One region of the Paenibacillus shenyangensis genome, then DNA from elsewhere that is predicted to be linked to it. Evidence: riboswitches for the same ligand, from Rfam matches in the RefSeq annotation. Region 1 holds a riboswitch; each other region holds the start of a gene.
The links. A riboswitch is a leader RNA that binds a small molecule or an ion and turns the genes downstream of it on or off. The one in region 1 is predicted to bind thiamine pyrophosphate.
Positions count from the first base shown of each region.

Region 2: linked by a shared signal. The riboswitch ahead of H065_RS26910 (thiamine phosphate synthase) and the one ahead of H065_RS0115780 (ABC transporter substrate-binding protein) in region 1 are both predicted to bind thiamine pyrophosphate.
Region 3: linked by a shared signal. The riboswitch ahead of thiM (hydroxyethylthiazole kinase) and the one ahead of H065_RS0115780 (ABC transporter substrate-binding protein) in region 1 are both predicted to bind thiamine pyrophosphate.

Region 1 covers NZ_AOIG01000018.1:165,384-176,529, reverse strand. Annotated here, with positions in the region: gene H065_RS0115800 (EAL domain-containing protein) at 1-239, opposite strand, end outside; gene H065_RS0115795 (bifunctional 2',3'-cyclic-nucleotide 2'-phosphodiesterase/3'-nucleotidase) at 659-2,971, opposite strand; gene H065_RS0115790 (aspartyl-phosphate phosphatase Spo0E family protein) at 3,370-3,555, opposite strand; gene H065_RS0115785 (pyridoxamine 5'-phosphate oxidase family protein) at 3,842-4,258, opposite strand; TPP riboswitch at 4,473-4,583, shown strand; gene H065_RS0115780 (ABC transporter substrate-binding protein) at 4,662-5,705, shown strand; gene H065_RS0115775 (MTH1187 family thiamine-binding protein) at 5,839-6,129, shown strand; gene H065_RS0115770 (ABC transporter permease) at 6,129-6,923, shown strand; gene H065_RS0115765 (ABC transporter ATP-binding protein) at 6,916-7,770, shown strand; gene H065_RS0115760 (TatD family hydrolase) at 7,767-8,645, shown strand; gene H065_RS26090 (response regulator) at 8,908-11,146, opposite strand, start outside.
Region 2 covers NZ_AOIG01000008.1:207,876-219,021, reverse strand. Annotated here, with positions in the region: gene mtnD (acireductone dioxygenase) at 1-520, opposite strand, end outside; gene rnz (ribonuclease Z) at 1,025-1,945, shown strand; gene nucF (5' nucleotidase NucF) at 2,053-2,838, shown strand; gene H065_RS0107650 (Fpg/Nei family DNA glycosylase) at 2,911-3,735, shown strand; gene H065_RS0107645 (cyclic-phosphate processing receiver domain-containing protein) at 3,755-4,102, shown strand; gene H065_RS0107640 (thioredoxin family protein) at 4,120-4,443, shown strand; gene H065_RS0107635 (SAM-dependent methyltransferase) at 4,469-5,539, shown strand; gene H065_RS0107630 (DinB family protein) at 5,579-6,049, shown strand; gene H065_RS0107625 (serine/threonine protein kinase) at 6,244-7,740, shown strand; gene H065_RS0107620 (hypothetical protein) at 7,763-8,599, shown strand; TPP riboswitch at 8,655-8,761, shown strand; gene H065_RS26910 (thiamine phosphate synthase) at 9,146-9,913, shown strand; gene thiO (glycine oxidase ThiO) at 9,910-11,115, shown strand; gene thiS (sulfur carrier protein ThiS) at 11,106-11,146, shown strand, end outside.
Region 3 covers NZ_AOIG01000023.1:42,186-53,331, reverse strand. Annotated here, with positions in the region: gene H065_RS0118405 (Ppx/GppA family phosphatase) at 1-501, shown strand, start outside; gene ppk1 (polyphosphate kinase 1) at 422-2,578, opposite strand; gene H065_RS0118395 (hypothetical protein) at 2,730-2,948, opposite strand; gene H065_RS0118390 (polysaccharide deacetylase family protein) at 3,155-4,132, opposite strand; gene H065_RS27145 (nuclear transport factor 2 family protein) at 4,325-5,332, opposite strand; gene H065_RS26335 (DUF1129 family protein) at 5,790-6,458, opposite strand; gene H065_RS0118375 (alpha/beta hydrolase) at 6,715-7,551, shown strand; TPP riboswitch at 7,717-7,818, shown strand; gene thiM (hydroxyethylthiazole kinase) at 7,943-8,740, shown strand; gene thiD (bifunctional hydroxymethylpyrimidine kinase/phosphomethylpyrimidine kinase) at 8,822-9,631, shown strand; gene thiE (thiamine phosphate synthase) at 9,628-10,389, shown strand; gene H065_RS0118355 (helix-turn-helix domain-containing protein) at 10,633-11,146, shown strand, end outside.

The DNA of each region.
Region 1 (11,146 bases):
ACTCCCAGAATCCCGATCGACAAATCATCGCCCTGCTCACTCGGAAGTTCTCTGACCCAGTGCAGAATATCCAGCATCTGCTCACGGGAGTAGTATGAGATGGAACCAATATCTTCTACTATATAAATGTCATATGCCTGCTGTCTGATTAACTGCTCAAGAGAAGGAGAAAGCGGGCGCAAAGACACCGTACCTTGATCTTCAATCGGTTGAATAAAACTGCATCCGCTACAATTCATGGTGGTCCTCCCTGTTACTAAAATACAATATGCGGGTGTTCACGTTTTTAATCCCTATATATATCGGTTGGCAGAATCCGGATCGTAATACTATTTCTTTACTCTTTCCGAGAAGTTTACCTGTTTTGATAAGATATTTTTGTATTGGAGAAAATAGGTGATTTAAACAAGCGGCATAGTGCGTTAGAATGATACAAAATGTTTATATACCCAATATTAGTACTTTTGTAACAGGATATTAGACTTATATAAAAATAATTAAATAATTCGGATGATTACATGGCAAATCTTTATCATAACGTGTCTATCCGATACAACGATCATATTTAATACATACGTATAGATAAAAAAGACTGCCGGAAATATTCCGGCAGTCTTTTGGTTGATGGAGTCATCGTCATTAATCTGTATTCACAAGATTAGCTGGCTGGAATCTCCAATACATCGCCTACCTGCAGACGAGTAGGATCCGTGATTTTGTTGTATTTGGCAAGTTCCTGCCAAGTCACACCGTATTTGATACTAATGCGATAAAGGTTATCGCCTTTTTGGATCGTGTACGTATCTCCATCTGCTACCGGAGCTGGCTTAACCGGCTTCGCTGGCTTGGCAGGAGCAATTGGTTTGGCTGGTGCTGGTTTGGTCGTTGTTGGTTTGGCTGGTTTCACTGGTTTTGCCGGTTTGTCCGTGGCAGGCGCCGCTGGCTTGGTACCTGCTGCAGGTGCTGCTGTTTTCGACAGGTCAATCGTATAGTTGGCAAATCCATCTGTACCTTCACCTGCATAGGCAATCGGCTCACTCGTGCTGCCTGCAGCCAGAGCTGGTGCTGCTTTCAGCGCATCCTGTGCTTTTGGTGAAGAGGTAAAGGTTACTTTGGCACTGCCTTTGACAGGCGCCAGAGACCAGTTATTGTCCGCTGTCGGGTTGATTGTACCGTTCTCGCGGATATAATCGATAATGACCTGACGGTTCTCATCCGGGGAAGCCAGAACGATACGTTTGCCGTCCGGGTTTGCCAGCTTGGATGAGGAAGCACGGTAGTTATTGGTCGCTACGATAAATTCCTGCTTTGGATCGATCGGCTTGCCGTTGTACTGCAAATTAACGATACGGTTGGCAGATTCATTAACCACGGTGCCTTTGGCATCGTATTTCTGCGGCTGAGTCACGTCGATCTGATACGTTACACCATCGATCACGTCAAAGTTATACGTCGGGAAATCCATATTGATCAGCGGCTGATCGCCGGATTTGGATGGATCGATCTGGTTGAATTGTCCTGCGGACCATTCCAGCCAGTTTTTCACTTCTGCGCCATTTACTTTGACCGCATAGACAGTATTTGGATACACATACAGGTCAGATACGTTTTTGATAGCAATCGTGCCGGCTGCAATATCGGTGTAATAGTTTGGGCCGGAGCGTCCACCTGCTTTGAATGGGGCACCTGCAGACAGAATAGGCAGTTTCTCATAATCAGTTCCCTGCAGCTTCTGTTCCAGATACCATTTCTGTGCATTCGTTACGATCTGAATCGATGGATCATCCTGTACCAGTGCAAAGTAGCTGGTAATACGGGAAGTCGTCTTGCCTACTGGGCCACGTACATATTCCAGTGTCTCTTCGTGCTCATGGTAGACAGCGTCCACAACGCTCTGATCGGCTTCTACCAGTGCTTTTTTGGCTTTGGCATCATAGATGGGACGTGCTTCGACTTTGGAGTCGGTCACTTCCCAATCCTCGCCTTTTTGGGTCAGCTGCAGATCAATGATTCCGAGATGATCGCCCCAGAATCCAGGCTCTACAGAAGGTACACCATTGATCGTACCTTTTTCCAGATCAACGCCTGTTTTGCCTGCAAAGTCTGCACTCGGGAATACTTTGTGCGCATGACCGAACATGATCGCATCAATATCCGGCACCTGGCTCAGATACAGTACGGAATTCTCCATCAGTTCGGTTTGCGGAATATCTTCAAAGCCGGAGTGCGGAACAGCGATAATGATATCTGCTCCCTCCGCTTTCATTTGCGGAACGAATTTTTTGGCGGTTTCAATAATATCCTTGGCTACTACTTTACCTGCCAGGTTGGCACTATCCCACTGCATGATTTGCGGCGGTACGAAGCCGATTACGCCCACTTTGATCGTATGCTTGGCGCCCTGCTCATCGGTTACTTCCTTGTCGAGGATCTTGTAAGGAGTAAAGTAGTTTTTCTCGCCTTTGCCTGTACCATCATCTACATAGATGTTGGCATTAATATAAGGGAAATTGGCTCCTTCGATCGCAGTCTTCAGGAAATCGAGACCATAGTTGAACTCATGGTTCCCAAAGTTACCGACATCGTAGCCAAATTGGTTCATAGCTTTGTATACCGGGTGAACTTCGCCTTCTTTAAGCGGTTTCACTTTGGCGACATAGTCAGCCAGCGGTGTACCCTGAATCAGATCACCGTTATCCACCAGTACGCTGTTGGGAGCTTCTGCGCGAGCTGCCCGGATCAGTGTCGCTGTCTTGTCATAACCATACTCATCTGTCGGTTTATCCGAATAGTAATCATAGTTCATAATATTGGTGTGAATATCCGTCGTTTCCATGAGGCGAAGCTTGACAGTTGCACCTGCAGCAGCAGTTGTATCCGCTGCAAATACCGGTACAGCCGTGATGCCAAACAGCTGCAGCGCTGCAATCGCCGCTACTGTTTTCTTGAGTGTCTTTTTCCCCAGTTTCAAAATTAAAACCCCTCCCGAGTATATTCAGCACGTATACGTTCTCTGATTCATTCAATATAAACGCTTACACTCACCTATGTATAAAAAATATGTAAAGCTGGTATGAAATCTGTATACGGATTTGCGCTACTAGTTACATATTACAAAATGAATATAGGAGTGCAGACGCATAAAAGAGCGAAGTATATAGCTGCATGAGAGAATTTTATACTATAGACTGACATATTTGAAGGGATATTTGATCCAATTTTTAAATTTTTGTAAAAATAGTTACAAAAAAGACGCATATATTACATATATACGTCAGTTATTTTTGCGGTTTTTTATCCAAATCTAGCTTTGTCTGGCTGCAGTTTAACTGCTCTTTGTTCCGATAAAGAGGATTTTGTATATCCTTATTAGCTCCAGCCTGTTGCAGTATGGTCACCTTTGCGGTGTTTATGCTGCAAATAAGAGTCCAGAATTCGATCCAGCTGCTCGGATTGATCGATTACCCGGTGATCACGAATCCCATGCTCTTCGGCCATCTGATTCAGTATGCGGCGTTCCTGTTCAATCTGCTGTTCGATCTTTTTCAGGTCCAAGGAAAGCACCTCCTGTAGATTACCCCTTTCACTTCTCGCCATTACCTTATATTTGAAATAGATAAAATTTGTAGTAATACATTGTTTATACCCTAAAATCATGCTCTTGATCAAGTTCCTACGGTCCCTATTTTATCCTTTTATTGGAAACAAAAAATGACAAAAAATCCGGTTTCGAATTCTGTAGTTTGCCTGCGCATTTTACAAAATTCGTCACCGGATCGTACTACACTATATTGAATTTCCTGTTATACGAATCGTTGCCGTATTCGTACCAGAAAGACTATTAAGCATTCCAGGTCTGTTTTTGACCTTCTTTGTCGGTATATTCAATTGTTTGTGGAGTAATATCCAGTACTACATAGTCGGGATCATCCGGTCCGGAGAACCAGTTTTTGAATTCATCTTTCCATACACGCTGCTTCAGCTCATCATTGGTCGATACCGCGCAGGTTGCTTCAATCTCAATCACTTCATTGTTGCCGCCTTTTTCGTAACCGAGCAGCAGATAGCAATGAGGATTTTGTTCGAGCTCATCCACTTTTTGCGTTTTGCGGTCTGTCGCCAGATGAATATTCAAACCTTCATTATATACCGCCATATAGCGTACCTTTGGTTTATTATTCTCCACTGTGCCGAATGCACAAAAACGGTTTTCTTCCAGTGCTTTTACGATAGATTGTTCAACTGATGTTTGACTCATGATCAAGCTCCTTCCGCAATATGGACTTGGATTATTCAATACACCCGATAACAGGGCGCTGAATTTTATATAGTACTTAACTTTGAGTGCCTGTATGGATACTTACCCGGTCAGCAGCAAACTGAACCTTCCCCGTATTCCTGCCTGCTCCCCGGATGCCTCACTTGCTGGACAGCAGGCAGGCTCTCGTCTATAATTACACCTAGAAAAAGCGCATACGATCTGGGGGAGCTGGGCTAGCCGGCTGAGAGTGTATTCCATCAATACAGACCCTTAATACCTGATCTGGATAATGCCAGCGTAGGAAGCGAATCAAGCATTGTATGTGTTCTCATACGATATGCACCTATGTCGTCCCGATCCGGGGCGCTTTTTTATATACAGAGGAAGAAGGGGTAGAGAAATGAATAGACACTGGAACAAGCTTCTGCCGCTGCTGGCGGTATGCCTGCTGCTCATCACTGCAGGATGCGGAGGCAAAGGAAGCAGCAGTCCGGCCAATAACAGCCAGGGAGCCGAAGGAGCAAGCAGTAGCGCCCTCAAGGATGTACAGGTTGTACTGGACTGGACACCGAACACGAACCATACCGGTTTGTATGTAGCCCAGCAAATGGGTTACTACAAGGATGCCGGGTTAAATGTAGAGATTATTACACCGGGACAGGGCGGCGCCGATACAATGGTGGCTTCCGGGAAAGTTCCGTTTGGTATCAGCTATCAGGAAAGTGTTACCCAGGCCCGTGTGCAGGGTGTACCACTCGTCTCGCTAGCCGCCGTGATTCAGCATAACAGCTCGGGCTTTGCTTCACCGGTAGACCGTAATATCAAGACGCCCAAGGATATGGAAGGCAAGTCTTACGGAGCCTGGGGCTCACCGGTCGAGGAAGCCGTGATGAAATCAATCATGACAACCGACGGCGGTGATGTCAGTAAGGTCAAAAGTGTGAATATCGGAGATGCGGACTTTTTTACAGCGGTCAAGAAAGGCATTGATTTTGCCTGGATCTTCTACGGATGGACCGGGGTCGAAGCCGAGCTGCGCGGGGAACCGCTGAACATGATGTATGTAAAAGATTATTCGCCGAATCTGGACTACTATACGCCTGTTATTGTAACTAACGAAAAACAGATCCAGCAGGACCCGGAGCTGGTGAAGGCCTTTATGTCGGCAACAGCCAAAGGATATGAATATGCCATCGCCAACCCGGACAAAGCCGCTGATATTCTGATCAAGGCTGTACCGGATCTCGATCCCGAACTGGTCAAAGCAAGCCAGAAGTGGCTGTCTCCCAAATATCAGGACGATGCCAAGCAGTGGGGAATGCAAAAACCGGAAATCTGGTCAGGCTATGCCGACTGGATGTATGAGCAGGGTCTGCTGGATGCCAAACTGGACGATTCCAAAGCATTTACCAACGATTATCTGCCGGCTGCCGGGACCAAGTAAGCTTCCGAGTTATTCCCGGCGTAACCGATGAATGATCGACAGTTCACTGCTCGTCTTTATGATTCGTACCTGTATTTATTGCGCACAACAGATCCTATTTTCCACCTAATACATCTATCAGGAGGTTATCACTATGGCTACCACTCTACTGAGCATTCAGGTTATTCCCAAAACACCCAACAATGAAAATTCCTATGATTACGTGGATGCCGCTATCGAGGTGATCCAGGCTTCCGGACTGAAATATGAAGTACATCCACTGGAAACGACGCTGGAAGGCGAGCTTCCGCAGCTATTGGAAGTTGTACAGAAGATGCACGAGGCGCTGGTGGAAAAGGGCAGCCCGAGTATCATTTCCCAGATCAAAATCGCGCATAATCCATCCGGCATCAGCATGGACGGACTAACGGAGAAATACCGCTAATGTCCATCAGAGCATGGTGGAAAGGCATATGGCCGCCCTTTGGGGCGGTCGTTTTGTTGCTGGTCCTGTGGCAGCTCGCCACTTCCCTTTTCCAGATTGAAGACTGGATTTTGCCAAGTCCTGCGCGTATCGCCCAGGAAGCAGAGAAAAGTTACACCAGTCTGCTCGGACATACGTGGGCGACCCTGAAATTGACGCTATCCGGATTTGGCATTGGAGCGGCGACCGGGCTGATCGTGGCCGGTGTGCTGCACTATATTCCTTTTCTGCGCCGGGCCCTGTATCCACTGCTGATTCTGAGTCAAAATATACCGCTGATCGCACTCGGACCGCTGCTGATTATCTGGTTCGGTTTTGGGCTGCTGTCCAAACTGATTGTAATCGTACTGGTCTGCTTTTTCCCGATCACGGTGGCAGCACTAGGCGGACTCGCCGGCACTGACCGGGTGATGATGAATTATATGCAGATGATCGGAGCCACGCGTGGACAGATTTTCTGGAAGCTGGAGCTGCCTTACAGTCTGCCTGCTGTCTTCTCGGGACTCAAAATTGCCGCCACCTACAGCATTATGGGTGCCATTATCGCCGAGTGGATCAGCAGCAGTGAAGGGCTTGGTTATTATATGCTGCTTCAGCAGTCCGCTTTTCGTACCGACCGTATGTTTGTCGCGATTATGATTGTGATTGCTTTTAGCCTGATCATGTTCTCGTTGATTGTGCTGCTGGAGAAATGGTGTATACGCTGGCAGAATGACAGTACTGCCCATCCCAAAGGAGGAATCGACCGTGTCTGATCCTATTCATCCTGCCGCATCTATCCTGGTTGAACCAGAGGTAGATGCCTCTTCTACTCCTCTCCAGCCAAACGGGAATCCCCGTCCATTCCTGGAACTACGCGGTATCAGTAAATCTTTTGCCCAGGGCAAGCAGCTGCTGCAGGTCATGGAAAATATATCGTTAACCGTACATGAAGGTGAATTTGTATCCGTGATCGGTCCTTCCGGTTCAGGGAAAAGTACCTTGCTGCAGATGATCGGCGGAGTGATGCTGCCGGATCAGGGGGATATTATACTGCAGAATCAGCGGATTAACGGACTGCAGGGCAAAGCCGGTTATATGCCACAGCAGCCTGCTCTGCTACCCTGGCGCACGATCGAAAAGAATGTAATCCTCGCCCGCGAGACTGCCGGTATGCCGCGTCAGGAATCGTTGGCTCTTGCCCGAAACTGGCTGGACAAGGTAGGATTGGGCGGATTCGCTCGTGCCTATCCACGCACTCTGTCCGGCGGTATGCAGCAGCGGGTCGCCTTTTTGCGAGCACTGCTCGGACCGCAATCACTGCTTTGTCTGGACGAGCCGTTCAGTGCACTGGATGCTTTTACCCGTAGCGAGATGCAGGCCTGGCTGCTGCGCATCTGGGAAGAGAACCGGCGATCGGTCGTTTTTATTACGCATCATATCGAAGAAGCACTGCTGCTGTCCGATACGATCTATGTATTATCCAGCCGACCGGCTCATGTTATCCAAAAGGTCCCTGTTCCTTTTCCAAGACCGCGGCGTGAAGAGCTGGTGGATACGCCGGAATTCATCGCGCTGCGCAGACAGCTGACCGAAGCGCTGCGAGCGGAGCTGAACGGATGATGAGCGAACCCTATTCCCTGCATTCTTCAGCGTCGTCTGTCTCTGCTGCTTCGGTATCCAAACTACAGGAAGAATCACCCTCTATCCCGTCTATCGACAGCCATATTCATCTGGATCAATATGAAGATGATGCTATTCGTCAGATGATGCAAAGTCTGCCGGATCATCAGGTCGAATCGGTGATCGCGGTCTCGATGAATAAAGATTCCTGCCAGCGGATCGAGCAGCTGTCCCGGCAATATCCCGGTCTGGTACACCCTGCTTATGGCTATCATCCCGAGCAGCCTCTTCCTTCCCGGCAGCAGACCAGCGAGCTGCTCGAGTGGATAGAAGTACGGATGAACCAGTTGGTAGCTGTAGGCGAGATCGGACTGCCTTACTATCTGCGACAGGAGCTGGCTGAACGTGGAGAGAAACTGGATGAAGCCGGATATATTCAGCTGCTGGAACAGTATTTGCAGCTTGCCGCCAAGCATGACAAGCCGGTTATACTCCATGCTGTCTACGAAGATGCAGATACGGTATGCCAATTGCTGGAGGATTATCGAATCCGGCGGGCACATTTCCACTGGTTCAAGGGTTCCGCAGTAACTGTCGAGCGGATGGCGCGCCAAGGATACCACATTTCGTTCACGCCGGATATTGTCTATGAGTCGGAAATCCGTGAGCTTGCTGCTGTGTATCCCCGTGAGTTGGTTATGGCGGAGACAGATGGGCCATGGCCTTTTGAAGGTCCATTTACCGGACAGTCCACTCATCCTCGTATGACCGCAGATGTCTGCCGAGAATGGGCTGTGATTCAAGGGCTGAGCGAGTACGAAGCCCGTCAGATTCTGTATGCCAACACCCGCAATTTTTATCAACTTAACGGGTGAGGTGGATTGCGCATCCATATAGGAGAAAACTTACAATAACAAAAAGCCTGATCGGTGAGAAGGTTATCCTTCTTCAGCCAGATCAGGCTTTTATTATTGTATCAGCAGTCATGAGATCAAATCATTAGAGTGTACCGAATCTTGCGGTACAGTTGACGACAACCTGTACTCGCAAATCCTTTATTTATTATTTGACCTGTATCATGTGCTGATAAGAATGAGTATACCTATTGATCACTACAAATAGCTGAATAAAACGATATCAGGCTTTGTAATCATCACTTTTGACAGATGCTGCAGGACTCAGCCATACGAGCAGCATAGAGAACAACTGCTCCATCTGCAGCGGTTTGCTGAGATAATCGGATGCTCCGGCTTGAAGACAGCGCTGACGATCATCCTTCATCGCTTTGGCAGTTAGTGCAATAATCGGCAATTCTGCCCACTGTGACTGTCGGCGGATATTCTCCATCGTCACATATCCATCCATTACAGGCATCATAATATCCATCAGGACCAGATCCGGCTGACCCTGCTCCAGCATTTCCAGGGCTTCTTTGCCGTTATAGGCACTTATTACGTTCATGCCTTTGGATTTGAGAGCACCTTCTAGTGCAAAGATATTACGGAAATCATCATCCACCACCAGGATTTTTTTGCCTTTGAGCATGTCCAGTTCTTCCGGCAGACCGGCAGGAACCGATAAAGCAGTCTCCGGGCTGTCCGGTGCAAAGTCTTCCGGCAGTGAAGGAATGTACAGGGTAAATGTACTTCCGCGGCCTACCTCACTCTCGACCGTAATAAAACCGCCCAGCAGCCTTGAGAATTCGCGGCAGATCGATAATCCCAGTCCGGTCCCGCCATAGTCCCGATCGGTTCGCGCGCCTTCTGCTTGACGGAACGCTTCAAAAACCACCTGCTGCTTGTCCGGCGCAATACCGATCCCGGTATCTTTTACCGAGATGGCGAGCATATGATCTGCCTTTTCCGGCAGGCTGTAACCTGCAGGCAGCGGAACTTTCTCTGCCGGAGCAATCCGCAATTTGATCTTGCCCTCACTCGTAAACTTGAACGCATTGGAAAGCAGATTTTTGAGAATCTGCTGCAGTCTTTTGCCATCGGTGTAAAAGGTTGGCGGTGCATCGTTATCCACTTCCGTCCAGAATTGCAGATTCTTCTGCTCGGCCAGCTTGTTAAAGTTGTAGCCCATTACTTCCGGAATATCATGGATGGAGATCAGCTCCCGCTGCACCTCTACCATGCCTGCCTCCACCTTGGACAGGTCCAGAATATCATCGATCAATGCCAGCAGATCCTGAGCCGATCGGTGAATAATATGACCATATCCCGGCATTTCGTCTTCGTGATCCCGTGGAGTGCTCTCGGCCACCAGCTGGGACAGAATCAGAATACTATTCATCGGTGTACGCAGTTCATGAGACATATTCGCGAGAAATTCCGTTTTGTAGCTGGAGCTGAGCTTAAGCTGTTCGGCGTACAATTCCAGTTCCTGACGAGTAGTTTCCAGTTCATGCGCTTTAGTCTCCGCAAAATTCGTACGTTCCCGCAGCTGTTCATTGGTCGCCTGCAATTCTTCCTGTTGGACCTGCAGTTCCTCCTGCTGGGTCTGCAGTTCTTCTTGCTGCGCCTGCAGCTCCTGATTCAGGATCCGGGTATTGCGCAGCAGTTCATCCACCTGCATCCGCTTCTCGATATTGCTGATAATCGCTCCGAAGCCTACACAGATCTGCTCGATCAGCTGACAGTAACGTGGAGCGAATTCAATCGCCGCTCCAAGCTCCAGTACTGCTATCGTACGTCCTTCAAAAACAATCGGAGTAACCACAATCTGCCGGGGCACAATATGACCCAACCCGGTCTGGATACGGATCGGATAATCTTCATTTGCTGTCAGCAGCTGTGTTTTCTGTTCCACGGCTGCACGTCCAATCAATCCCTGACCCGGTCCGAATTCATGGATGGTTCCCGTCATATTGCCATGAGCGCCGTACGAATATTCCAGCTGGAACTGATCTCCCTTGGTATCCGGATGCACATAATAGAACAATCCATAGGAAGCTTCCATCAAAGGAACGATTCTGGCAAGCAATTTCTCCGCCAGCTCCGGTGTATTGTTAATCCCCTGATATACGTTGCCGATCTGTGCCAGCTGGGTCTGTACCCAGTTATTGTCCTGCATCTGATCCGAAGCTTCCTGTACCTGGCGAGTGTGCTCTTCCAGAGCTATCGACATTTTGTTAAATGCCTCGGCGATATTCGCTACTTCATCTCCGCCTTCTACCTTGAGGCGCGGGATATCCTGTACTTTATCGAAATCCACATCATTAATAACCTGGGTGACCTGCTTGAGTCGTCCGGTTGTACGGCGTAAAGTCCAGATCGTAATTCCGATGCCTGACAACAGCAGCAGAAAAGCGAGTATACCGGTCAGTACCCATCGTTCGGACATAAGCGTATATTGTAAAAAGAAACCTTCTATA
Region 2 (11,146 bases), on a different contig from region 1:
AATCTGCGAATGGGTGTGCTACCCAGCCGTCGGTTTCTACAAACAAGCGAACAGCAACGATTTTGCGATTATCCACCAGTGTGAAGAAGTGAGGTGTATTCTCGGGCACAGAGATTACATCACCTGGCTCCAACTCTACATCAAAGTAACCATATTCCGGACTTTTAATGATGAAAATACCATTGCCGGATACAATCGCACGAATCTCGTCTTCGGTATGGGTATGAATCTCCTCGAATTTGGCGAGCTTGGCTTCGAGATCCGGTGTTGCTTCGGACAAAGTGATGACATCCCAGGTACGGTAACCACGACGTGCTGAGAGATCTTTGATTTCGGCATCAAATGTAGTCAGAACCGCCTGCTTCTGTTCATCAGTCAGCGTGAAATTCTCACTCAGTTCTGGAGCCATCTTGGACACATCCCATTTTTCGTATACAACTTCATGTTTGTTCAGAAACTCCAGGACGTTGTCATCTCCAGCAATTCGTTCATTGGTATTTCTAATTCTGATTTCAGCCATCGGATTACCCTTCTTTCATCATTTTTATGATGTATTATAAAAGAAAATGCTTTCTTTGTCGACACTTTCATTCAGAATTCATGAGGATCAGACTTCAAAGTATATTTAATGATCATAAAGCAAGATACAGTCATGTTCAACCGAGCAGCATGATAACTTGATTTTATATTTTTAAATAAGGGTATTAGAATAAATCAGGCATTTGTGCCGAATAATTTGTATAGGCTATGAACAGTGTAGGATTTAGTGACTTTTGGAAGTGCCCATATCGTGGTATTATAATAGAGTTGAGCTTGAATGATGTAAGATCCGTGATCGGTACCGGAATGGTTTTCGGGCCGTGACGGTAGAGATAACAAGCACAATCCTCCGAAGTTATCGGAGGATTTTTATTAAACTGCGGTAAGCCTGGATTGTGGGCCTCATTATGACGCTAATCGGCTTGCTGTGCAACAATACGCCAACATCATGAAACGCTATATATAGAGAGAAGGTTGTTTTGGTATGGAATTATATTTTCTGGGAACCAATGCAGGAGTACCCACCCTGCAGCGTAATGTGACTTCAATTGGATTGCGGCTCTATGAAGAGCGCAAAGCGCTTTGGATGTTTGATTGTGGAGAAGGAACACAGCATCAGATTCTTCGCTCTCAGCTCAAACTGAGCAAACTCGAGAAAATCTTTATTACTCATCTGCATGGTGATCATTTATTCGGATTGCCTGGGCTGCTGTCCAGTCGCTCCAATCAGGGCGGAATTACTCCACTGATCGTCTATGGACCTCCGGGAATTAAGCAATTTGTTGATATGACACTTGGATTGAGTCAATCGCGTATGGAGTATGAACTGATTGTTGAAGAGCATACAGGTGGAGTTGTTTTTGAAGATGAGACATTCCGTGTAGAATCGGCTCTGCTGGAGCATCGGATCGATAGCTACGGCTACCGGATCATTGAAAAAGATCGTCCCGGACAGCTCAATCAGGAACTGCTCAAGCAGTACGGTATTAAGCCGGGACCCATTTACGGAAAATTAAAAAATGGTGGTAGTGTACAGCTGGAAAACGGAGATACTCTGCATTCTCACCAGGTAGTGGGACAGCCCAAAAAGGGTAAAATCGTCACAATCCTCGGGGATACCCGTCCTTGTCCCAATGTAGAAAAGCTGGCGCAAGACGCCAATCTACTCGTACATGAAGCAACATTCAGTGACGATCTCAAAGAAACGGCACGCAAATATTATCACAGCACGGCTGTGCAGGCTGCCGAAGCCGCCAAAGCAGCAGATGTGGGCGAACTCATTATGACTCATTTTAGCTCACGCTACAAAGACGAAGACCAGCTTCATCCGTTGTTGGAAGAAGCGAAAGCCATATTTGCCAACACAGTGCTCGCAGAAGAACACAAACTATTTCCAGTGCATTAATCTGTTGATCTACCACCCAAGTTGCGGCAAGGTAAGCAAATCGTTTGCCTTATGCCGCAACTTTTTTTACAATGGGGATTGTGAGTAATAGAGAGGATGGCTTGAAGATGAGCAATCGCAAAGGATTACTGATTGATCTGGATGGTACACTTTATCATGGTGATCGGGTGATTCCCGGTGCAGCGGAGTGGATAAGCAGTCTGGATGAGGCAAACGTTCCTTATTTATATGTAACAAACAATTCTTCCCGTACAGCGGAGGGAGTGGCCGGGCATCTGCGTCATCTTGGCATTGAAGCTTCTGCTGATCGTGTATGCACTTCAGCGCTTGCGGCAGCAGCCTATATCGCTGCAGAGTCACCGGCAGCATCCGTATATGTAATCGGTGAGCCAGGGCTGCATGAAGCTGTATCTGAAGCAGGGTTGCATATTACCGGGGAAAAGCCGGATTATGTACTTCAGGGAATAGACCGTTCTTTTACATATGAGAAGTTAACCAGCGCTTTACGGCTGATTGGACAGGGAGCACGTTTTGTATTGACGAATCCTGATCTTCAGCTGCCTTCTCATGATGGATTGCTGCCTGGAGCAGGTACACTGGGCGCAGCAATTTCTGCAGCATCCGGTGTAGAGCCTGTTGTTATCGGCAAACCTTCTTCCATATTGATGAAATATGCGATGGAACGTCTTGGACTGCCTGCTGCGGATACGATTGTAGTAGGAGACAATATGATGACAGATATTGCAGCAGGAGCTGCCGCAGGCTGTTATACTGTGCTGGTGACAACCGGTGTGACAACGATGGATAATCTTGCGAGTCATCAGACACGCACAGGCGTGAAGCCGGATCGGGTTTGTCATACACTGGCAGAGATTCAACCGGATAAGCTATAGGGATTATATAGACTCATTATCTGTATAGTCATGAAATATAGGAATGATACTTGGAGAGAGAGGGATACACCTATGCCTGAATTGCCAGAACTTGAAAATTATAAAATCCAACTGACAGGTTATATTCTGAATGTCGCTATTGAAAAAATGGTCGTTCATCGTCCAAAAGCTACAAATATAGAGGCAGATCATGTCAACCTGATGTTGGCGGGTAACCGGATTGCCTTTATAGAACGTCGTGGTAAATATCTGAACCTTCATCTTCACAGTGGCCATCGCCTGCTGATCAGCATTGTGCTTGGAAGCTCGCTCTACTATGGTATTCGCGAGCAGAATGCAGATCGCAAGTCGGATGTGGAGCTCCAATTTGAGGACGGAACTTCGCTGTATTATACAGCTGGGCGTCAAGGACTGATGTATTTCTGCTCCGCCAAGGAGACACAGGCGTATTTTGAAGACCTGGGACCGGAAGCAACCGATCGCAAGCTGACCAGAGAACAGTTTATTGCTCTGTTCAAAAGTCGCAGAGGTGCCCTAAAGACCGCTTTGATCAATCAATCTTTGATCGCTGGTATTGGAAGCTACTATGCAGATGAGATTGCTTTTACGGCAGGTCTGCTGCCTTCTGCCAAAGTGCAGGATCTGGACGACGAAGCATTGTCCAAGCTATATGATGCTATACACACCGTATTGGAAGAAGCGATTGAGACGGGTGGACATATGGAAGGACAGCCGCTGACAGCCAATGATGCGCTGACTGGCGGATTCCATGCGCTGCGCCGTGTCTATGAACGCGAAGGTGAACCTTCTGTTCGATCTGCCACAGACAAAGTGGTCAAAACCGAAGTGGCAGGCAAAAAAACCTACTATTGTCCGGCATCCCAATTCGAACAGTAATAATGGGAGGAATAGGCTGATGATCAATCTGTATATGGATGATTACCGCCCATGTCCCAGCGGATTTGCGCTGGCAAGAGACGGAGAGGAATGCCTGATGATGCTTCGTGATTGCGAAGTGAACATCCTGTCGCTCGACCATGAACTTGGCTTTGGTCAGATGGATGGAACAGATGTAGTGAAAGCCATGATTCATGAAGGATTGTATGCGAGAGAGATCTATCTTCACACATCCAGCATGCATGGCAAAAAAAGAATGTACGAGCTGCTTTATCAGGCGAAGCCAGAGCATGTGACTATTCATAATGGACCGATGCCGGCAGAACTGCTCGAACAGGTTGCCCGCGACGCCGGACGCAGCGAATAATACAGGGAGTGATCGGTATGATTCAGGAATTAACGGAGCAGCAGGCATTGGAACTCGCCTCGCAATCGGGAGAGGCTGCTGCCATCTATATATACACTCCGTTATGCGGTACCTGCAGGATGGGCCGGCGTATGCTGGAAACTTCCCTGCCGCTGCTGCCGGATCATATGACCTATGCACTGAATATCAATTTTGCTCCCCGGTTTGTGCAGGCTTATGAAATTACAAGTGTGCCCTGTCTGATTGTTTTTGAAGCATGGCGTGTAAAAAGCCCGCGTATGCTTTATAGGATGGAATCAGTGCAGCGTATACTTGAACATATACGGAGTGTTATTGTATAAACTATTGGAGGCTATAAGAATATTCATGAATGAAGAGAACATTATACAGCAGGAGCAGGACACACAGGCGGAATCACGCTGGATCGGTACGGCCAATCACGGATTTGCCGCCTACGCGCAGGAGGAACTGAAACGTCTTTTTGGCTCAGTCAAAAGTTCGGTTCTGATACACGGTGAAGTGCTTTTGCTGACACTTCCTGCAACACCAGAAGACGTTGTCGCCCGTCTGACAGCAGAACCACCCATGTTCCTGCGTCATATTCAGCCGGTACGTTACGATCTGGTACTGGAGCAGCTGGAGCCCGAACAACATCCGCTGGATGCACTGACAGAGCTGCTGCTCAAGCGGGAAGAATTATACGGAATATCCCTGTCGGTACAAGTGCGCAAGACAGGCGATGCCGCAGTAGAAGAGAATATGTCCGAACTGCGTCATATGCTGGAAGAGCGATTGTCCTCATGGCATTCCGAGTATACTGTACAGAATCCGGATCTCATTTTGTCCGTTTTCTGGACAGCAGATCGTCTGTATGCAGGTATCTCGCTTCCACAGGATAATCTGTCTGACTGGAACGGCGGCGCTGTGCGTTTTCAGCGGGAAGAAGGTCAAATTTCCCGTGCCAAGTTCAAATTACTGGAAGCAGAAAAAGTATTCGGTATTGATTTTACCAGCTTCCGATCTGGGCTGGATGTAGGTGCAGCTCCGGGAGGCTGGACTTCGTTCTTGTTGGAAAGAGGGATCAAGGTAACAGCAGTAGATCCTGCCAAAATGCATCCTTCCCTGCAAAACCATCCGAATCTTAAAGTCGTTCGGCGCAATGCATCAGAAGTGAAGCTAAGCGCAGGTGAATTCGATCTGCTCGTCTGTGACATGAGTTGGAGTCCCAAACTGACTGCACGGCTTGTGATTGATCTGCTGGACGCTGTAGTTCCCGGTGGTACGGTTATTGTTACCGTGAAGCTGATGCACAAAAAACCGCTGGCACTGATCAAGGAAGTAATTCATACGTTTGAAGAAGCACGTTTACAGGTTCAACGTGCCAAGCAGCTGTTCCACAATCGTGATGAAATTACACTGTATATGGTGAAGTACTAATCTGTAATAGTTTGTATATCTTTGAGAGGGATGTGCGTTATGCAAAATGCAATCTATCGTTATTTACCGGATATGGAACGTTTTATAGAACAGGTACGCTGCTATTCCGAGGCTGAATTGCAATTTAAGCCTGCTCCGGAATCATGGAGCATTCATGAGATCGTTGTTCATCTATATGATGTGGAGATTGTACTGCAGCACCGTCTCAAAGCTATTCTGGCTGAAGATAATCCGGTAATTGTAGCTTTTGATCAGGATCGCTGGGCGCAGCGGCTTGGTTATGCTTCACTGGATCTGGAACATCATCTGCAGGCACTACTGGCGATGCGCAAAGCTTTTGCTCCTGTCCTTGAGACCATTACGGAAGAAGATCAGAAACGTACAGGTCAGCATAATGTAGATGGAGAGATTACGGCTCGCGAGCTTTTAGAAAAGCTCTGTGTCACTCATCTGGAAGGCCATGTGAATCAGATTCAGCGTACTCGTGAAGCTTTTGCAGCACAGAAATAATCTTGTTACACTCGAGAAGAGTCTGAAGACTCCGGTAATCCTTTACAAAATCAGATACAGTTACTATAATACAGGTATATAAATACACAACGGATAGGGAAAGCATCCCGTCTCTCGAACAGACATTATCAGTCTGTTTGGATAGACGGAGGCTTTCCTTTTTTTGTTGTGTAGAGAAAGGAGAGCTATTCTATATGATTCATCCAACCCGGCTGTATCAGGGAATGGTACTGGCGGAGCGCTATCGTATCGAGGGCAAACTGGGAAGTGGAGGTATGAGCCATGTATATTTGGCGCACGATCTGAGATTGCCCGGCAAAAAATGGGCAGTGAAGGAAAGTGTGGCTCAGCCATCCCAATACAGGGAAGTGGCTGCAGAAGCCAAAATGCTTACTGCGCTCAGCCATCCATTTTTGCCGCGAATTGTTGATTTTATTACAGAGGATCCTGATGGCTATACCTATATGGTTATGGATTATATTGAGGGAGAGACACTGGAACAGAAATTCAAAAGGCAGCCTGCAGAAGTGGATGCGGCATTTATTATGCGTTGTGCCGATCAGCTCTGCAATGTGCTGGAATATTTGCATCAGCATGAACCTCCGATTGTATTTCGTGATATGAAACCATCCAATGTAATGATCACTTCGGGAATGGATATGCGTCTTATCGATTTTGGTATTGCACGGATCTTCAAGCCAGAGGAAAGTCAGGATACCGTAAAGCTGGGTACTATCGGCTTCGCGGCACCCGAGCAGTATGGAAGCGGACAGACCGATCATCGTTCCGATCTCTATGGACTGGGAGCCCTCATCTTGTATTTGGCTACAGGAGGGCATTACAGCGAATGGATGCCTGGTATCGAAAGCTTTATTAGAAATGATATACCCCGTGCTATGATTCCTGTGATTCGTAAGCTGCTGCATCATCAACCTGCAGAAAGATATCAGTCTGCTGCAGATACTCGGCAGGCACTGGGACAGGTCGTAAACGAGTATTTTAACCGAGTGGATAGAAGATCGGGTGCTCTCGTTGGTGGGTGGAATAAGATAACACAGGTTATTGCAGTCATGGGATCTACGTCAGGTACAGGCACTACCCACACTGCGGTGGCGATTGCCCATTATCTGGCGAGAAGTCAGCAAAAGGTTGCACTTGTAGAAATGAATGATCATCCCGGAGCGTTTGCCCGTATACAGCAGGTAGCCGTAAATGGCATGGCAGAGCAGCAGATGCTGCTGGAGGAACGGAAGTTTACGCTGGAAGGAGTAGATTACTGGCGTGAGTCTGCCAGAGCAGAAGTAGTCGGTCTACTGGGTGGAAGCTACAGGTTTATTATTCTCGATCTGGGACGTTATCAGCAGAATGCCAGACTGGAAGAATTTTTGCGTGCAGATATCCCTATTGTAGTTGGATCAGGCGCTGAATGGCGTTATCAGGATGTGCTGAAAATGGCTGCAGATTTGCATAGATATCCCCAGGACAAATGGCATTATTACCTGCCTCTGTCTCCAAGCGATGCAGTAGAGCGGTTGAAGCATGAGCTGCATACAGAACAGGTATACAGTATTCCCTGGCATCCAGATCCATTCGATAACCAGCCGGCAACAGCTGCTATATTAAAAAAACTATTTGGCGAAGAGCTGTCTTCATCGGTCAGGAAACGCAAATTATGGTTCAATCTTCGCTAACAAAAAGAAAAGGAGCAGAAAAATGACTACCGTAATGTTCTGGAGTCCGGATGGAGGACATGGTAGAACCGCCTTTCATGCAGCAGTTACAGCAATTACTGCTTCTGTGCAGTACCGCTTGAGATTGCTGCTTTGCCATAATCAATGTCGTCAGCACGGTATTGAAGCAGGTGTGCTAAGTACCGATATCCTTATGAATTATGCTCAAAAAAAGCCGGTTCCGGGAATAGATCGACTGCGTTATTTATACAAGTCAGGTATTCTAACCCGAAGCAATGTATCTGATTATATGATTCCACTGTTTCGAGATCGACTTGATCTACTGATAGGTACGGATAAGGAAGGGGATATTCAGCCAAATGACCCGTTCTGGAAATTCCTGTTTTGTACCGCGGGACGAGATTATGATCTGATTCTGATGGATGCAGGATCGGGAATAAAGCAAATGCCACTTCTCGCAGAAGCTGATCTGGTTGTTGTTGATCTGGGACAGGATATCATACATTTAAAAGCATTTTATGACGATTATGCTAATACCGAGGTAATGCGTTCCAAGTTATGGATTCCTGTGATCAGTGCATACCAACCGGAATCGTTACTTATCCATTCCAACATTATTCGCCAACTTGGAATCCAGCAAAACGTGTATCGATTGAATTACTACCAGGATTTTCAGGATGCATGGAATACACAAAAACTGATTTCTTTTCTGCGTCATCGCTTGATTCTGGATCTTAGCAATACCGATTCTGCAGAATTGTTGAGGCAGTCTTTTTTCCTCACAGCAGCCATTCTCGAACAGTTGGGTGGAGTTTCCGTCATTTCGGGATCAGTGGTTAAGTTTCCTGTTTCTACATAGGGTTTGCTTTATCAGAATAGTTTTGCTAAGATAAATATGCTTAAATTGAATAGCGACAATGCACTGGGGGAGCCTGTAATGGCTGAGATGGCAGAACTGATTGCCGAACCCTTTGTACCTGATCTGGATTATACCAGCGTAGGGAAGTGGTAGAAGAATAATTTTGGATAATATGGATATATCTATTTTATCTGGCATAGGCTGTATGAAGAAATAGTAGTACAGCAATCAGCATATATTTGTACATATAAGGGATCTATGTATTCCCTGTATATTGCTGGCTGGATGAGCAGCATCTCCTGAATTGTATAATCATGGAGTGCATATCGGGATATAATAAATACACCAGATTATACTTCGGCAAGCAGCGATATAAGATCGCTCTGTTATTGTTTATAACAACCACTTTCCTTCGGGATGGTGGTTTTTTTGCATTTATTTTGCATTATCCAGTATGTGCGTCCGGGCTTACATCGTGGAAAGGCCAACAGGGTGTCTGCTATTCAATGATACAGATAAAGAGTAAAGGTATGCGGGAGGTGCATAATGGAGCTGCATGTAGTGAGTACAGGTAATCAGACGGCGGAGAAAATACTTTCACTCAGTAGACAGATCTATACTCAGGTAACGGCAATTCATATCCGGGAAAAGCAGTGGTCTGATGATCAGGTGTACGAACTAGTGCAAGCCATGCGTAAGGAAGGAATACCTGCTGCTGCTATCCGACTGAATAGCAGAATCGAGCTTGCTGCAGAACTGCAGCTGGGTGGTGCTCATTTGCCTGAACACCAGAATCTTAGTCAATTCCGATCTCAGCCGGAAAAGCAGAATACAAAAACCGCATTAGGAAGCTATAAGATTGATATCGGTGCCGACAGGCAAAGCCCAAAATGTGCTGAAGTTGCCGAAGAACCGGACTTCGCAACAGATTATTGGCAAGGAAATTCTTTTCTGTTGGGTAGATCGGTACACAGTATCGCACAAGCGGTCCAGGCAGAACGGGAAGGAATGGATTATCTTTTTTATGGTCATATCTATGAGACAGCATCCAAACCCGGAGTTGCTGCCCGAGGGTTGGAGCAGCTGAAGCAAATATGTGCGGCCGTAGATATTCCTGTTATTGCGATTGGAGGAATACAACCTCATCATGCAGAGGAACTAATAAGTGCAGGCGCAGCTGGGATAGCTGTAATGTCCGGGATCTTCGCAGCAGAGCATCCGGCACAACAGGTGGCAGCCTACAAAGCGGCATTATCTGCTGCTGAATCTTCTCGTATCAGCAAGAACGGATCAGGGAGGCAGGAGATGTTATGAGAAGCAATGGTCATTACGATGCAATAGTAGTTGGAGCCGGTGTAATTGGGGCGTCTATTGCTTATGAATTATCAGTAAAAGGGATGAAGGTTGCTCTGGTTGAGAAAAATCAGCCAGCCTCTGGTTCTTCAGGAGCGGCAGGAGGTATGCTGGCAGCAGAGTCAGAGCATTTTGTACATGATGATCTGCGCAAATTGGCATTGTATAGCCGTTCACTTTATAACGAACTGACAGAGCAGCTGTATGAGCTGACTGGCATACACTGCGGATTGCGAAGTGAAGGTTTTCTGCTGCCCATGGATAAGAGGGATCTGAAGACAAATTACACGAATGGGTTACTGAGTGCTGCAGATAAGATCGATAAGGTGAATCATGACTATTCATCCGGTGTTTCACTGGAATGGTGGGATAAACAGCGGTTAGCCCTGGAAGAGCCACATATCCATGCAGAACAAGGTATGCTCTACAATCCGGCAGAGCAGCAGCTTATACCTTCCCTGCTGAATGAAGCATTGGTTATGGCTGCTGTACATTTGGGAGCTGCTTTGTATCGACAGAACGAAGTGACGCGTCTATTGCGCGAACATGGTGAGTATGGCAGGGTGACAGGCATAGTGACAGACCAGGGAGTAATGTATGGGGAACGGATTATTCTAAGTTCCGGGATTGGAAGCGGCAGGCTTGTAGAGAATGAAGGGTATAGACTTCCTTTTCTGCCTGTCAAAGGAGAGCTGCTGGAGATTCGCACACCATCATGTTGGCTGAATCATACCATTTATGGAGATCAGATTTATATTATTCCAAAGCAGGGCAATCGGATATGGGTAGGAGCAACCAGTAAGCCTGGTCGGACAGATACGTGGGTAGAAGCAGGCGCTATCCCTGAGCTGCTGTTCAAAGCAAGGCAGTATATTCCGTCTATTATCGAAGGTGAACTGGTACGATGTTGGGCGGGAGTGCGCCCAGGGACACCTGACGAGCTTCCATATCTGGGACAGTTTACTCCGATACCGGGTCTATGGATGGCTTGTGGACATTATCGTAATGGGATTTTGCTATCTGCTGGAACAGGGCGGATTATAGCTGATGCTGTAGTCTCGGGTCAATCTTCTATAATTCCGGCAGGGTTTTCCCCGGATCGGACACTTCAGCAGCTTGGAGTACAGGCACAGACACAAGGAGGAACACCGGTATGGAATTAATGATCAATGGAACCAACCGTGCAGTAGCGCC
Region 3 (11,146 bases), on a different contig from region 1:
GAAGCACTGGGCGAAGGCCAGAGCGATGCCTGGAACCGCAAGCTGCTGCGTACAGCCGCTCTGATGCATCAGGTTGGGATGAATGTGGGCTATCACGAATATGAAGAGCACACCCGTTATCTGCTGACGACGCGCGCAGTAGCTGGCCTGGATCACCGGGAAACGGTGCTGGTCGCTTTTATCGCCATCTTCGGCAGCAAAGGAAAAATCAAAAAAAGACGCATCTCTGTCGAATATGCGGATATTCTGCATCCCAAGGACGAAGAGCGTATCCGCCGTCTTGGAGCATTGCTGCAGCTCGCGGCAGCTATGGATACGAGCGAGACACAGCCGGTCGATCGAATGACCGCTGTACGCAAAGGAAGAGACTTCGAGCTGACCATACACTGTCGCACCGAAGCCTCTATGGAATTAAACGATATTAAAGTTGCTGTGAAGGATTTGGAGAAGGAGTGGGATGTGCGGGTCCGGTTAGTGGTACATACGGTTTCCACGAACTAACATCCCATGCTCTGAACTGGCTGCGAAGCGGCGGTTTGCCATTCTTGAACAGTTCATAATTGCCGCTGGGCAGGAGTATTCTGGCTTTGACGTTATCCTCGAGGATAAGGTTCAGAATATTCAGCATGGCGGCTTTTGTGTTTTTGTCGAACAGCGGACACATCAGCTCTACCCGGCGGGTCAGGTTACGGGTCATCCAGTCTGCACTGGACAGCCACACTTCCTGCTGGCCGCCATTTTCAAAAGCATAGACGCGGGAGTGCTCCAGGTAACGGTCGACAATGCTGCGTACCCGGATGCGTTCACTCAGGCCCGGTATACCCGGACGCAGGCAGCATACACCACGTATAATCAGATCAATCTCCACACCCGCCTGGGAAGCCGCATACAGCTCGTCAATCATACGCTGGTTGGACAGGGAGTTCATTTTGGCAATGATCCGTGCTTTTCTGCCGTTACGGGCATGATCAGCTTCACGCTGGATCAGCTCGATAAATTTGTTCATCATGGTATCGGGAGCGACAGCGACAGCCTGCCAGTCATGACTTTCCGTGTAGCCGGTAATATGGTTGAATACCTCGGAAGCATCTTCTCCGATCTGCTGATTCACAGTTAGCAGACCGACATCGGTATAACTTTTGGCTGTCGAGGCATTGTAGTTGCCGGTACCGATATGGATATACCGGCGCAGCATGCTGCCTTCGCGGCGTACGACGAGAATGACCTTGGCATGGGTTTTGAGACCGACCAGACCATAGACGACATGGCAGCCCGCTTTTTCCAGCATGCGCGCCCATACGATATTGCGTTCTTCATCAAAGCGTGCCTTCAGCTCCACGACGACCGTTACCTGCTTGCCGGATTCGGCAGCCTTGGCGAGCGAGTGGATCAGGGAAGACTTGCCGCTGACCCGATACAGCGTCATCTTGATCGCCATTACATCGGGATCTTCAGCAGACTGTTCAATAAAGTCACTGATCGCATCAAACGATTCATAGGGATGATACAGCAGCACATCGCGCTCTTTGAGCACGCTGAAATAATCGGTTTCACTGCCTTCCGGGAACTCGGGAGAGTACCGCGGAATCTCCGGCGGATAACGAAGGGAATCATGTCCCTGAATCGAATCGGAAAAGGAGAGCAGGAAGCCCAGATCCAGTGGTCCATCGATCTCGAATACCGCTTCGCTAATATCGAATTCCTCCATCAGCATCTGCATGGCATAGGGATGAATATCCTTCTGGATCTCCAGACGAACCGGTGCACCGCGTCTGCGTTTGCGCAGCTGGTTCTCAATCTCTTCCATCAGATCTTCTGCCTCTTCTTCGTTAATATCCAGATCGGCATTGCGCGTCAACCGGAAAGCATTTACTGCCACCGGTTCGTAGCCGCCGAACAGAGTATGCACATGATGGCAAATTAGATCCTCGATAATAACGTACTGCTGCTTTTTGCTGTTTTGACGATGCGGCAGTGCTACCATGCGTGGCAGATTCGAAGGAATCTGTACGATGGCAAAATAGTAGCTGTCGCCGTCTTCGGCATTTTCTTGCTTATCCCCTTTGCGTTCGAGCACGACCGATACATATACATTCAGTCCGTGCACGAGCGGGAACGGACGACTCTGGTCGACCGCCATCGGAGTAAGCACCGGGTAAATCACATCGTGATAGTAAGTATCCGCAGCTTTTTGCTGGGAAGCGCTAAGATCCGTATAGCGGTTAACAGTTATACCCTGTTTGCCCATTTGACGGATCAATTCGCGGTAGGTACGGTACTGCTGGGAGACCATCTTTTCAACTTTTTTGGTCAAGCGCTTGTACAGACCTGCGGGCGTATAGCCGGTAAAGTCTTTTTTGATGTATCCGGCCTTGATCTGGTTACGGATACCTGCTGCTCTGACACTCATGAACTCGTCCAGATTACGGGATACAATACCGAGAAACTTGATTCTCTCCAACAGGGGAGTCTCTGTATCCTGGGCCTCTTCAAGCACACGGGTGTTGAATTCGATCCAGCTTAAGTCACGGTTAATATAAGACGACTGGGATTGCTGATGTCCATGTTTGTTTTCCATAATGCCTCCGGTTAATCATTTACTTCCTGTTCTAACGTACTGGTACTACCAGTATAGTGCAGAACGTGTAGGAATATTGTCGAAATCTGCAAAAATACATCATATGTAGCCAGTATAGCCTTCTTTTGTTAACGCTGTGTAAAAAGAGGTATTAAGTTTCATTCCATAAATTAGGGCCATCGATTCTGCCGATGGATCTTTTCTGGGTGCGACCAAAATTAAAGCTGCGAATGCGCACTTCATAGCCCTCTTCTTCGAGCGGCATTGTCTTCTTGAGCTCGGCTACGGTTCGGGTTGGATAGCCAGGACGGCTCAGATCGATCAGCAGCAGATCATTATGCAGCTGGTTCAGGCATTCACCAAGAGTCATACTGTCAGCCTCCTTTGCACATGGAAAATGGTCGTCAGGCATCCAGCGGACGCACAGGCGTATTCTTTCTTTATTACCCTTATCTTTTCATTTTGAGTAAAATAGCCACAAAATGCAAAAAGACCCGATTCTGCTCTTCTCCTTGTAAAAGGAGACAGGCAGGATCGGGCGATATTTGGATGATATTGAGCGAGAGAGTTTACGCATCATTTGGATTTGACTGGCGGTTCGGGAACATCCGGTAAGTTGAGCAGATGTTTGACTGTAGTTGTCGAAGTCACGTTCATTCGTGGCAGATACATCGGATCGTCACCCGGATGCACATAACCAGGACGTACCGTAAAGGCCATGCGATATCCGTTCATTTTCAGGTCATAGACCATTTTGGGATCGTATTCTCCATAAGGATAAGCAAAATAAGGCGTATTGATACCGGTTTTGGCTTTCATAATATCAATATCATGGGTGAAGCGTGTACTGTCCTTGCCGGCAGCATAGTACTCGGCACACTGTACTAGACGCTTGTAATGCAGATTGTATGTGTGACTGTGGTATTCGAATACATCGCGTGTTGCTTTCATTTCCTTGCGGGAAATCGTTGTTTTGGCTGTAGGTACGAATTTCTGTTTGTGATCCTTGAGCTTGGTGCCCACGATAAAGATCGAAGCATGGAATCCGTACTTTTTGAGTACCGGATAAGCATACACGACATTGTTCTGGTAACCATCATCAAAGGTAAGTACGACTGTCTTCTCGGGCAACTGAATCTCGCCATTGACATAGCGTTCCAGTTCCTTGAGCGTAGCGGTATGATAACCCTCATCATGCAGATATTTGATACCTTCTTCAAAGGCTTCGAGATTGATCCGCGCATTATTCGGTTCGACATTATACTTTTCCGGTACGACATAGTGATACATCAGCACCGGGATATGGCTGGCTTTGCCGGGAGGGGCGTTGTGGGTGACTTCCGAAGCGGAAGCAATATTGGCAGCTCCTTCGGGAACTTCGCCGTTCAGTGTCTCAAACAGATCATCGGTCATATCATAGGTGGCCCTGCATGTCTCATAGGAGAAAGCGGAAGCATGTGGATACTTCAGGCTCAGCACATAGAAGGTCACGACGAAGGCGATAGTAATATAGAGTAGAATGATGAATAAATTACGGATACGTCGGATTCGCATTTCGCAGGCTCCTTTTCTGTCGACTGAGTGGGCAGAATAAACTTCCCATATATAACATCGGACAAGAAGCCGTGAAATTTTATGCTACTGTCGAATCATGTAGAATGTCCTATATAACGAAAAAGCACGCCTCCACAAAACGTGAAGACGTGCTGGTTCAAGCGTTAATCATACTGTAGGGTGGATCATGATTCAGAACATGGTGTTATCATTGGGGGACTTTTCAGGGACGGGCTGGCTCAGTGTCCACATTTCGGCAATCTGGCCGTTCTCAACGCGGAAAATATGCACGACGGCATTACCACGATCATCGGCACTGTTTTGCATCTGGCTGTACACCAGAACCAGATCGCCTTCTGCAATCACATTCGTTACTATGGCAGTACTATCAGCGTGAGCGCGGAACTCGGTCAGATAATGACTGGTGAGTGCGTCACGACCATTTGCAATACCGGAACCATGCTGAATGACATTGTCACTGACTGCTTCTTTGGCAGCATCGGCATTATGGCTATTGAAGAATGCATCATAGAAGTTTTTGACGAAATTGGCATTCGCAGCCACTGTAGCACGTGGAGTATCAGCTACCACTGCTTCAGTGGAAGCAGCAGGCAGAAGATCAGCCGATTTCTCGGAGCCGCTCAGATTCGCTGCCGTCACACTCCAATGCTCGGCGATCTTGTTATCCGCGATGCGGTACATATCGACCATGGGAGCAGACGAAGCCTGGGTAGCTGTATCAGCAGAGCTGCCCGCCGGAGCAGCAGGCTCGGTAAAGACAGCAACCAGATCTCCCTGGCCGAGCATGCCGCGTACATTTACTTTGTAGTCGGCATTTTTCTGGAATAATGCTGCGTAGTATGCTGCGAATCCTTCGCGGCCGTTGGCTGCAGCCGGATGATGTTCTACATAACCTTCGGCCAGATATTGTTCTGCCTGATCCAGCTTGTGGCTGTTCAGGACATCATTATACAATCCAGTCACCAGCTTTTTGTTATTGGTGATTTTGGTTTCTTCGGCAGATGCATTTGCAGAGCTGTCCGGTTGGGCAGGCTCGGCTGTACCCGGAGTCGTACCACCAGAATTTTCGGTACTTGGGGTTGTTGATGGAGCCGGAGCATTGGACGTATTATTGCCCGAACAGGCGGATAGTACACCTAATAACATAAGACTTGAGAGTAGTACACTGGTTTTTTTCATAATAAAACTCCTTTGGTTATTCGTTAGGGATTCGGTTCATGGTGTTATCTTGATAGGTAGCAGGCTGCTTTGCTTATATTAACCAAATGATTAGCCAGCGAACGCATCGTTCACCAAAATATAGAAGCTATCGAGAGTTCATGACTGCCATTAATAACGAACAGAGGCTATTTTCGAACCGGTTGAAAAGGACTGATTCTATTATAAAAGACGTAAAGCGTAATTACGAAGTTGCGGAATATCCGTTATGTATTCATGCTGTTACTATGATTCACGGTTTAACTGATCGTTTCAGTGAAAGATATTCTTTATTTTCTATATCGAGGTTCCATATATATTCCAACAAAAAAACGGCTTTTATTGTATGACCCAATAAAAGCCGTTTTTGAAATGAATGCATATTGTTAGAAGTGGAAGGAATGATCCCGATAGAATCGAATGCATATCCGGAGCATTCCTAGCGGCGCATAAAGATAAACTTCTGTCCCAGAATTCCGATTATACAGAAAATCAGGCTGACCCACGGCGAGATAACCAGTACAGGCATCACATTGCGCAGATAGGTGCCGACGACAATGATCGCTATCATAATGACCAGATAGGATACGACCGAGCGGCCATTGATCTGCATCCGCGGACGGTCCAGATCGCTCTTCTCTGCAGGCTGATCGGCAACGCGGCGTACCAGTTCAACCAGCACAACCGCACCTGCAGCAACAAGGATCAAGGTGGAGAGACTGATCTCGCCTACAACGCCGGAGCCGCTGATATTGATTTTGAAAAACCCCATCAGTGCCTGTAGCAGGAACACCCATGTAAGCGCGACCCAGACAATCATCAGATAATACATAGGTTTGCTCATCTGCCGGGCCTCCGGCAGGTTCTCGATAAGCTGGTTTGCATAGCTGTCCGATTCTTTGCCGAACAGCTGATGTGCCGTTTTGCCTCTTTGCTGGGCTTCAAGCAGATGCTGTCCCATTTCCAGCAGCAGTTCTTCACCGGATTCGCGGCGGATGCGTGCATCCCGCACATGTACAATTACATCATCATAGTAGCTCAGGTTATCCTGTTTAAGCTGATCACGAATCGAATTAATGTCCTTTACCAAATGACGTACAGTACTCATAATCGTTCCTCCAATCGTAATAAATTGTAACTGAATATATTCCTATTTATACCGGCTTCGTATAGTACCGGAGATCGGTCTGGAATCTATTATTCTGCCACACTTTTGCTCCATTGACAATTGAATTACCGGGATGCTAATATATTGTTAATTTAATCCTTATTAAACTTATCGGAATTATTTAAATTGAGATATTCACCTTATAAAAATAGGAGTTTGCTGATTATATACACAGCTATCGTAGGGGGGAATCAGTATGGAAAGGAATATCATTATTCGTCATCAGGAACTGGAGCTAACAGCCAGTATTCACTATCCGTCGCAGGATCGCCATGCCGATGGACAGGGAAAAGGCAAAGATCGCACACCACTGATCGTCATTTGCCATGGATTTGTTGGCAGCCGGATTGGCGTGGATCGTCTGTTTGTTAACAGTGCACGTGAACTCGCGGCTGAAGGGTATATGGTCGTTCGTTTTGATTATGCGGGCTGTGGGGAGAGCAGTGGTCTGTATGGCCAACAGGGACTGGATTCCATGGTGGCTCAGACACGCAGTGTACTGGATTATGTGATGAACTGCAGCGATATCGATCCAACGCGGGTGACACTGATCGGGCACAGTCTCGGCGGCGCGGTCGCGATCCTGACGGCGGTGCGCGATCACCGGGTCAAGCATCTGGTTCTCTGGTCGGCGGTCGGGCATCCTTTTAATGATATTGTTAAAATTGTAGGTCGTGAGACGTATGATCAGGCTGTCATCGAAGGAGAAGCGGATTATCTGGGTTACTGCTTTAAGCCGGTCTACTTTGAGTCACTGGGGAATTACCAGCCATTTATCGAAGCGCGGCAGTTTAGCGGGGATGTGCTGGTGATCCATGGCACCGGCGATGATGTGATTCCGGTGGATTATGCTTTTTTGTATCAGCAGGAATTCTGGAGTCGGCAGGAAGGTCGCTGTGACAAGCAGATTATTTTCCAGGCGAATCATACGTATTCGTCAGGACCGCATCGCCGCGAGCTGCTTCGTTATACCCGGGAATGGCTGGCCGGACGCGAAGCCGCACAGACACAGTGGCAGCACTGGATGATCTGAATGATTGGGTTCCTGAATAGATCCGTGTGATCATGCTGCGGACGGCTACTTCATGGATTTGACAGTCAAGGGATATCCTTATAAGATCGTAACTATAAGAGGACAGTGGATACAGCTGTAGCGTTATCGCCGACAGATGATTCTCTGTTGCTCATCATATTGTTTGGAATTCACTAGGGGAGCCGCAGAGGCTGAGACGGATCATCATCCGGACCCTTGGAACCTGATCTGGGTTATACCAGCGGAGGGAAGTGGACGCGGATATTCACTCATGCCCCATGGGGCACTATACGCCTGAATGAATGACACGACCCATTGATCTCCTGCTGGAGGTGAATGGGTCTTTTTTGTATATGTATTTTGCAGTTCAAAACTAAAGGAGGAAAAAGAGATGTCATTTTTGCAAAAGGTACGTCAACAGAATCCGCTTGTGCACAATATTACCAATGTGGTGGTGACCAATTTTACGGCAAATGGTCTGCTGGCACTGGGTGCATCGCCGTTTATGGCGTATGCCCATGAAGAGGTGGCTGATGTAGCAGCGATGGCGGGAGCTGTCATGCTGAATATGGGTACGCTGGATGAATATACACTGCAGTCGATTATGCTGGCTGGACAATCGGCCAACCGGGCGGGAGTACCTGTTGTATTTGATCCGGTAGGGGCCGGAGCGACTGCCTATCGTACAAAGGCTGCCCGGCAGGTGACCGAACAGATGCAGGTCGATATTTTGCGCAGCAATATTGCAGAGCTGGCTCATGTTGCCGGAGCAGAGTGGAATATTCGGGGCGTGGATGCTGGAGCAGGCGAAGGGGATCGGGTGAAGCTGGCGCAGCAATCTGCCCGGCAATTGGGAACGCTGGTCGTGGTAACCGGCCAGCAAGATATCGTGACCGATGGACAGACGACCTTGATCATAAGTAATGGGCATGAACTGCTGACACGCGTCACCGGTGCAGGCTGCTTGCTCAGCTCGGTGGTAGCAGCATTTGCGGCAGTGAGTGGAGGCAGGGAATACTGGTTACCTGCTGCAGCCGAAGCATTGGCCTTTTACGGAGCAGCAGCAGAGATTGCGGCTAAACTTACTGCGGGACAGGGAACAGGCAGCTTCCAGGTGGAACTGATCAACCAACTTTCCCTGCTAACCCCGGAAGAGCTGCAGAAGCTGGCACGAATCGAACGTTTGTAAGAATCGATCCCATGCATAAACAGTCATACCGTGCATTCCATATTTCGATCTATATATCCCTATCCAAAGGAGAGAGCAGCGATGAATATTCATCAGGCATTAACGATTGCAGGTTCGGACAGTGGGGGCGGTGCAGGCATACAGGCGGATCTAAAAACATTTCAGGAACTGGGTGTGTACGGCATGTCCGTGATCACAGCGGTAACCGCGCAGAATACGGCGGGCGTACAGGGCGTATATCCTGTCGAGATGGAAGGCGTAATCCAGCAGCTGAATTCGATCGGAGAGGATCTTGCACCGGATGCAGTCAAGACAGGCATGCTGTTCAGTGCAGATATTATCCGCGAAGTAGCACAGGCTGTACGCCGGCATGGCTGGCGACAGCTCGTAATTGACCCGGTCATGGTAGCCAAAGGAGGATCGGTACTGCTTCAGCAGCAGGCTGTACGAGCACTGATCGATGAGCTGCTGCCACTGGCAGCGATTATTACGCCGAATGTGCCGGAAGCTGAATTGTTGACCGGTATGACTATCCATACACTGGCTGAACGCGAAGAGGCTGCTAGGCAGCTGGTCCAGATGGGCGCACGCTATGCAGTCGTCAAAGGAGGACATGATCTGTCCACCAATCAGGCCGTGGATGTGCTGTACGATGGAGAGCAGTTCCATTATACAGAGAGTCCCCGTATCGACACGCCGCATACACACGGGACGGGATGCACCTATTCGGCAGCAATTACCGCCGAGCTGGCACGCGGCAGTGATATGCTGTCTGCAGTACGCACCGCCAAAGCATTTGTCCAGGCTGCAATAGCAGACGGACTGGGGATCGGCTCGGTACATGGGCCGACCAATCATTTTGCCTATCGGCGCAAAGGAGCTGTATTATGAAGCCTTCCGGAGAACATACCGAACCGAATGCCGGGCAGTCGGCAGAATATACCGTACAATCAGAGGAGCAGAATCGTATCCCTGCGCATGGCACCGAAGCGCGCAGCAGCTGGATTCGCGGAAGGCTGCCGGTATATCTGGTGATGGGTAGCATCAACTGTACCCGTTCACCGGAACAGGTGCTCACAGAAGCAATTGCGGGAGGAACGACTCTTTTTCAATATCGGGAAAAAGAGAACGGGGCACTGACTGGCAGCGATTCCCTGGAACTGGCTCGGAGGCTGCAAAGGATATGCAGAGCGCACGGCGTTCCTTTTATAGTCAATGACGATCTGGAGCTGGCACTGCTGCTGGATGCGGATGGCGTGCATATTGGTCAGGATGATGCGCCTGCTGTACTGATCTGGCAGCAGCTGGGGCCGGACAAGATTGTTGGCGTGTCTGCCCATTCCCTGGCCGAAGCACAGCAGGCGATTGCAGATGGAGCAGATTATCTGGGTATCGGACCTGTCTATCCAACCCGTTCCAAAGCTGATGCCGAGCCGGTAAAGGGAACTGCGATTATTGAACAGATCCGTGCAGCGGGGATAAACATACCTCTTGTTGGCATCGGGGGGATTCATGTTCATAATGCATTACCTGTGCTGCAGGCCGGAGCAGATGGGATCGCTGTTATTTCAGCTATCGCGGGGGCCATAGACAGCAGACAGGCAGCCGCCGAGCTTGCTGCTTTATTTTCGGCCAGTGATATGTATTGATAGCAGAATTGGAGTAAAGGATTATTTATAGCGTCTGCATTCGGTTGTGCCTGCACAGGGTAAACCGGATGCAGGCTTTTTGTCATATGTGATGTTCTTTTTGTGTGGGATCATCTGTTATGCAGCAGAGACATACTATTGGTTCATAACGATTTGAGATCGATCCGGCATTTCCTTTACAATCTGGTATATAAGCAATCAGCAAAGCGGCTCGTATGATCCGCTGCCGAAAGGAAGAGTCATTTGTTAAAAGAACGGATTGATTATCTCTGTCACAAAAAAGACATGTCACGCAAGGAATTGACCGACGGCCTGGTGACGCAGGCGCATTTCTCCAATATTCTGGCAGGCAGGTATCCGCTGCCGGATGATTTGGCAGAACCGATGGCCGAGCGGCTAGGCGTATCGCCGGGTTATTTGCTGCATACTGACGATCAGGATGATGATGTACTGCAGCAGGCGGATCAGATTGTAGAGCAGTTATCGGTGCAGGCATCAGCGCTTGAGGAGCAGCAGGTGAATGATCTGCCGGATCGGCATGATACGCTGACGGTGGAGCTGACTACCGCTCTCATGAAAGCGACTTATTATCAGCAGCTGAATGATCAGGATGCCTATGCTTATTTGCATCAGTCTTATCTGAATTTTTATCTGGAACGGTTTGGACGTCCGGATGAAGCCATGCTGCCCTTGCCGTTAACCAAGGCCATGTTGTTCTACAAAATCCAGTCTGCCCGCTCCCGGCAAAAATATCATG